3 regions of the Vibrio neonatus genome follow, and region 2 is predicted to be linked to each of the others. Evidence: predicted binding sites of a transcription regulator. Region 2 holds the regulator's gene; each other region holds the start of a gene.

What was found. Region 2 encodes CRP, which controls carbon source genes, mostly activating them, when cyclic AMP is high. Its sites were predicted from a motif close to TGTGANNNNNNTCACA; they were not measured.
Region 1: the regulator CRP is predicted to act here: its motif matches at 1,064-1,079, upstream of udp (uridine phosphorylase).
Region 3: the regulator CRP is predicted to act here: its motif matches at 1,449-1,464, upstream of malT (HTH-type transcriptional regulator MalT).

Annotation. Positions count from the first base shown of each region.
Region 1 is NZ_AP024885.1:1,049,585-1,051,864, reverse strand. Features, by position in the region: gene OCU38_RS04880 (DUF1887 family protein) at 1-115, shown strand, start outside; gene udp (uridine phosphorylase) at 214-984, opposite strand; gene OCU38_RS04870 (CBS domain-containing protein) at 1,239-1,655, opposite strand; gene OCU38_RS04865 (DUF481 domain-containing protein) at 2,013-2,280, shown strand, end outside.
Region 2 is NZ_AP024885.1:206,453-208,732, forward strand. Features, by position in the region: gene OCU38_RS00965 (DUF1338 domain-containing protein) at 1-616, shown strand, start outside; gene crp (cAMP-activated global transcriptional regulator CRP) at 704-1,336, opposite strand; gene OCU38_RS00975 (phosphoribulokinase) at 1,560-2,280, opposite strand, start outside.
Region 3 is NZ_AP024886.1:1,051,576-1,053,855, reverse strand. Features, by position in the region: gene malT (HTH-type transcriptional regulator MalT) at 1-1,272, opposite strand, end outside; gene OCU38_RS16865 (glycogen/starch/alpha-glucan phosphorylase) at 1,823-2,280, shown strand, end outside.

The DNA of each region.
Region 1 (2,280 bases), 840 kb from region 2:
TATCACTCGCGCAATGGATTTAGGGCTGGGATTGATTGGCCCTGAAGAGCTGAAAGATTTGAAACGACACTTGAAAGAGTGGTTGATTCAAGCTGGCGGCATCGACGTTATTTAAACAATAACTTTATTGACCAACTGAGTTATTCAAAACCCCATAAATAAAAACCCCAGCTTAATCTTAAGCTGGGGTTTTTTAATGATTCAATACTGATCTTACTGGCTCAAAACACGTCGCGCCGCTTCAATAACCGTGCGGATAGACAAAGCTTCAATTTCTTTCATTTTGCTTTGCTCTGGGATTTCTTGTTGCGTACGGTTAATGATCACACCTGCAACACAGCCCGCACGCAAGCCAGAGCTGGCACACATGGTTAATAAAGTGGCTGATTCCATTTCAAAATTAAGCACGCCCATATCTTGCCATTCCTGCATGGAACCTTGGAATCGCTTCACGACACGTCCGCTAAAGGTATCGTAACGCTCTTGGCCTGGATAAAAAGTATCACTCGATGCGGTTACCCCAGTATGGACGGTGGCATTTTCACTTACCGCCGCTTCTTTCATGGCTAACGCGATATTAAAATCAGACACAGCGGGAAACTCCATAGGCGCAAAGTGCAAACTGGCACCATCTAAACGCACCGATGCTGTGGTTACTATCATATCGCCGACATTCACATCAGGCTGAATCGCCCCTGTGGTGCCTACGCGCAAAAAGGTGTCCACGCCAAGCTGGGCTAATTCTTCAACTGCAATAGAGGTAGACGGACCGCCGATACCCGTTGAGCACACCACAACCTTATGACCGGCAAGCTCAGCCAAATACACTGTGTATTCTCGATGACTGGCAAGAAATAGAGGATTTTGCATACCTTCAGCAATACGCTTCACACGATCAGGGTCGCCGGGAATAATCGCCAATGTTGCGCCCTGCAGGTCATGCTTGTTTACGCCAAGATGAAATACGTTTTGTTCAGTTGTCATGAAAATATCCTTCTTATGCCATCACAGTTTAAGGGTCACTCTGGAGTCATTTACTGTAAATAAAGTCACTCTAGCCTATCGTGATTAGACTCACAGGTTTTATCTTGTAAAACTCACCAGTTTCAAGGTTAAACGATTGCCGTCACACTTAGTGCCATTTTATTCGCAAATAACCAACAAACAAAAGCCTCGAACAAGTCGAGGCTAGCATCGCGTTACTTTAGCAAATACGCCGTGTTATCGAGTCAAAAGCGTTAGATCGGGTTTTTAAAGCACGCATCAATAGATGCACCCACCGCCCGCAATACATCACTGCGGGAAATGATGCCCACCAGTTTACCATTATCAATCACCGGATAAACTTTAGGTTTACCTACTTTCATCATATCCGCTAGAGCAATAATAGAAGTATCTGGCGAAACCGACAGCACCTCTTTGTACATACAATCACTGACAATGTGCGTATCTTGACAGTGGTAACTCACTTTAATCAGTTTATCGAGCAAATCTTGCTCTGATAAAAAACCGACCACTTGCTCATTACTATCAATCACTGGCCCACCCAAATGAGCAGAATTTAATACTTTTTTTAATGCGACCGATAACGACATATCAGGGGTAAAGGTCACCGATTGATGGTCCATATAATCTTTAACTTTTAATGGCTGCATACTGTACTCCTTAACAAGTGGATGCCACGCTATGTTCTAAGTGTCGACCATATTTACGAAATTACTAAATTGTTTTTCTCTATTTCACCAATCAGATATTCCAATCAATAGTCCTATGGCCCATTATCATTGATATTTCCTAAGCCAATTTGCCAAAAAATAGCAACAAATTCTGTTATAGCTTCAGGAGAATCGCTCCTCAATTCAATGTGTACTCTCTCTTTGTACGCTTTGGCCACAGATAAAGACGTATTTAACGTTTTATCTGGTCATTTTTGACTAAATAAATCTCAAAGCCACTGTTTTTTAACGAAAAATCGACTACTTTTTAATGAAGCAAACGGATTTGTTTTGGTTATGACAAGAACTTCACTCTCTATATTGGGTTTCCTTATTAGCGCTATTTGGGCTTTGCCTAGTAGCGCCGATGAGGCGTTGCTTGCCTCTGAGTCCCCCTCTTCCGAATTATCTGAGCAAGAATCTGCTCGATGGTGGGTTGAAATCCCTATGGATTCCTCTCGGTTTGATTGGATTGTAGTAAACAAAGGGGAAGTATTAGGCGGCGATATTATAGCGATGTACGACGAGCGCGTAGAGTTTGATAGTGATGAAGTGGGTATCCATA
Region 2 (2,280 bases):
TCTTGGTTATCAAGAAGGCGGAGACTATGTGTTCAAAGCCAAAAAATTGGTGGCGAAGCACTATCAGCACCCACAGCCTGACTTTCCCAAAGTCTTTATTAGTCAATTACAACTAGAGCAGTGCTCAGATGAATTGCAGGCCATTGTCAGGCAATTGATTGAGCAAATAGAGTCACAACAACTTGTGGGTTCTAACTTTTTGCATGGCGGACGCTTGTGGGATTTAAGCTTTGAGCAATATCAGCAATTAGCACAAGAGAGTGAATACGCCGCATGGGTTGCCGCACATGGTTATGGGGCAAATCACTTTACCGTTAGTGTTAACCAACTGGCGCAGTTTGCTGAGGTGAGTGAGGTGAATGCCTTTTTGCAAGAAAAGCAGTTCGCCATCAATGCTTCTGGCGGTGAAGTGAAAGGGACACCTGAGGTGTTGTTAGAACAATCTTCAACCATGGCAGATAAGGTAGAGGTTACGTTTACCGATGGTATACAAACCGTACCGGGTGGGTTTTATGAGTTTGCCAAGCGTTATAAAGATAGACAAGGTCAGCTTTATCAAGGCTTTGTCGAGGCGTCAGCCGATAAGATTTTTGAAAGCACCAATAGTGGTAAATAACACGTTATTAAATGGAATATTAGAAGTGCAGGCAATAAAAAACCGCTGTTGAATAACAGCGGTTTTAGTATTTGAAGCTAAAGTTGATTAACGAGTACCGTAAACCACAATAGTTTTACCGTGTGCAGAAATCAGGTTTTGCTCTTCAAGCATCTTCAAGATACGACCTACAGTCTCACGAGAACAACCTACGATCTGGCCAATTTCTTGACGAGTGATCTTAATTTGCATGCCGTCTGGGTGAGTCATTGCGTCAGGTTGTTTTGCAAGGTTAAGCAGAGTCTGAGCAATACGACCAGTCACGTCTAGGAACGCAAGGTCACCTACTTTTTGACTTGTCACTTGCAGACGGTTAGCCATTTGCGAAGAAAGACGCATTAGGATGTCTGGATTAACTTGGATTAGCTGACGGAATTTCTTGAATGAGATTTCAGCAACCTCACATGGAGATTTAGCACGAACCCATGCGGTACGCTCTTGATCATCTTCAAAAAGACCTAGCTCACCGATGAAATCACCTTGGTTAAGGTAAGAAAGAATCATTTCTTTCCCTTCTTCATCTTTAATCAGTACTGCTACAGAACCTTTTACGATGTAGTAAAGAGTTTCCGCTTTTTCGCCAGCGTGGATCAATGTGCTTTTTGAAGGGTATTTGTGGATGTGGCAATGTGACAAAAACCACTCTAAAGTTGGATCTGTTTGAGGTTTACCTAAAACCATATTCTTATCTTCCTCTCTCAGCGAGTATAATTATGTCCCCAGACATCGCCATCTAAGGGGCGAGGGGTGTAGTTGCTGCTACTACGTTTAATTTTTTGCAGTACGAATAGTAACTTTTTTTTAGCGAAATTTCTTGATTTTGATCGTCATGACCTGTTGAATTTTCACACAAAAGCGTGCCCTTAATCACACTCTTATTAAAGAGTGTGATTAAGGTCGGACCTTAGCCTATCTTTCCTGTCTCTAGCAGTTGTTGCAATATAGGGCGAATAATGAGTTCCATGGCGAAACTCATCTTACCGCCGGGCACAACTAAGGTGTTATGTCGTGACATAAATGAGCCATCAATCATGGCGAGAAGGTAAGGGAAGTCGACGTTTTTAAAGCCGCGCATACGAATCACTACAAAGCTTTCATCTAAGCTTGGAATGCCTTTGGCGTTAAGTGGGTTTGAGGTGTCTACGGTAGGCACACGCTGAAAGTTAATGTGGGTGCGCGAAAACTGTGGAGTGATGAAATTTAGATAGTCATCCATAGAACGCACGATCGAGTCCATCACCGCTTCTCGTGAGTGACCTCGGTCGCGAGTATCGCGGACAAACTTCTGAATCCATTCTAAGTTTACAATTGGCACCATGCCAATTAGCAAATCAACATGCTTGGCGACGTTGCAAGTGCTATCCACCACACCACCGTGTAAGCCTTCATAAAACAACACATCGCTGTTTTCGGGAAGTTCTTGCCATGGGGTAAATGTGCCGGGCATTTGGTTGTAGGGTACGGCTTCGTCAAACGTATGCAGGTAGCGACGTACTTTGCCTTCTCCCTTTTCGCCATATTCTTTAAAGAAGTTTTCTAGGGCAGGAAAGTCATTGGCTTCGGGGCCAAAGTAGCTAATGTGTCGCCCTTGCTCTTTGGCTTTACGGATAGCAACATCCATTTCA
Region 3 (2,280 bases), on a different replicon from region 2:
TCTGTGCTGGCTTTGTGCAAGCCAAGCGCGCAGTAGGGGCAGTTTGGCGGTTTTATATAGCTGGTCGGTATCAAGCTCTGCGATGGCTTTTTCTAATGTGGTGAGCTCGCCATTGTTGAACATTCTCCAGCCGTGCTCTTGCATGATGTTAGAACACAAAGTGGAATCTTTGGCTCGCTGAGCGTGCACTAAAGCTTCGGTTGGGCGACCTAATTTAAGCCATGATTGCGCGGCCAGAGTTTGCAGCTGCACTTCATTTTGCGGCATGTGCGTCAGGCGTTGATTAGTTAGAAACTCGCTAAACAAATTGTGGAAGCGATACCAGTTATTTTCGGTGGAACTGGTAGTTAAAAATAGGCCAAATTTATTCAGGCTATTTAGCATTGCTAGAGCATCATCACGCTGGGTGACATCAATAATTAACTCATCGTTAAAGTGATTAAGCACCGAGCACTGCATTAAAAATTCTTTGGTGGCACTATCGACAAAATCAAACACTTCTTCGGCAAGATAATCCCATAAATGGGTGTGATTAAAGTCGTTAATACTGCGCAATGATTGCTGAATGGGTTTGTTTTGTTGCAGTGCTTGCACCGCAATTAACTGCATGGCTGACGGCCAACCTTCGGCGTAAGAGCGCACTTCGTTGGCGGTAGATTCGTCAATTTCTTCTTTCATTCTTAGATTAAAGAATCGAGTCGTCTCTTCTAAATCAAAGGCTAACAAGTCATCGTTAATTTCAATCATTAAGTCGCGCACCCGCAGGTTGGCGGTGCCCAGTGGCGGGTTGGAGCGACTGGTGACCACAACGGTGAGGTTATCTGGCATGTGCTTGATGAAAAAGCGCATAGCCTCATGGATCTCTTCGTTGGTGATTAAGTGGTAGTCGTCAAAGACCAAATACGATTCGTGTACGTTATTGGTCAATTCGGCAAAAATCTCGCCAAATAGGGTATGTAGCGATGAATATTGGCGTTTTTCGATGAGGGCTTGTGAATTGCTACAGGCGTTATCGGTGGCTTTGTTTAAGGCAAGGATGAAGTAGTTAATAAAGCGGTTGCTGTCGTTATCGCTTTCATCAAGGTTGTACCAACCGACATGGGTTTTATCGGACAACCATTGTGCGGCCATGGTGGTTTTGCCGTATCCAGCAGGGGAGCGAAGCAAGACGAGTTTATAAAAAGGGGCTTGTTGCAGTAAATCCAATACACGAGGGCGAACAATTGCATTATGTAAACGACCAGGGCGAGTGAGCTTCGAAGGGATCCACATGTTTACGTACCTATTTATTTTACTATTGGATAGTCAACTTTCGTCACAGTGCTAAATACAAATAACATTTTTACTGCGAGTGATAACCTTATATACCAATAAATTAACCTTATGCTTTTGATCCTGCTATTTATTTGTCTACTATTCCTCAATTTCTATACTCTACGCCTTAAATTTGTGACCGAGATCTAATCTGTCCCTGTTTTGAGTAAGGCAATTTCTCAGGCTTGCACAATTTTGTAGAAAAAACGTCAACTATTAAAAAATAATTACGATCTAAGTCTCATTTAAAATCATTAATTTAATGCGTCAGATCTCATATTGATAGCTGATGAATTGTCAGTATTACATTTGTAGTGTGATTTATATCTCGTTGAGCGCGTGATTAGCCATCTATAGTGAGACTTTGCTCAATAAGTCATTTTTCTCTCCCCCCCTACGCCCCTAGTACTCCTCCTTCTCCTCCTTGCTATAGGAGGATGAAGCCTTGTGGGCGTTAAAGGATGATGGGTACAGACGGAAATTACTAATAAAAGATGAGAGTTCCTTTATGAAACCAGCTCAACAAAACAAATTTGATAAAAAGCAATTTCAAGCAAACGTTAAGAAACACCTTACTGCGACCTACGCTACAACAGAAGAAAACGCTTCTACTCGTCAATGGTATTTGGCTATGGGCCAAGCCCTTGCTGAATTTACAACCCTTGATCTACTGCAAACCGAAACCGATAAGAAAATCACTGATGCAAAAAGTGTTAACTACTTATCACTAGAATTTCTTATTGGCCGTCTAACGGGTAATAACTTGATCAGCATGGGTCTGTACGAACAAGTAACGGATGCTATGGGTGAGCTTGGCTTTAACCTAACAGACCTTCTTGAAGAAGAGCGCGACCCATCACTGGGTAATGGCGGTCTAGGTCGTCTAGCAGCTTGTTTCATGGATTCATGTGCAGCTCAAGAATTCCCAACTGTGGGTTACGGTCTGCACTATGAATACGGTCTATT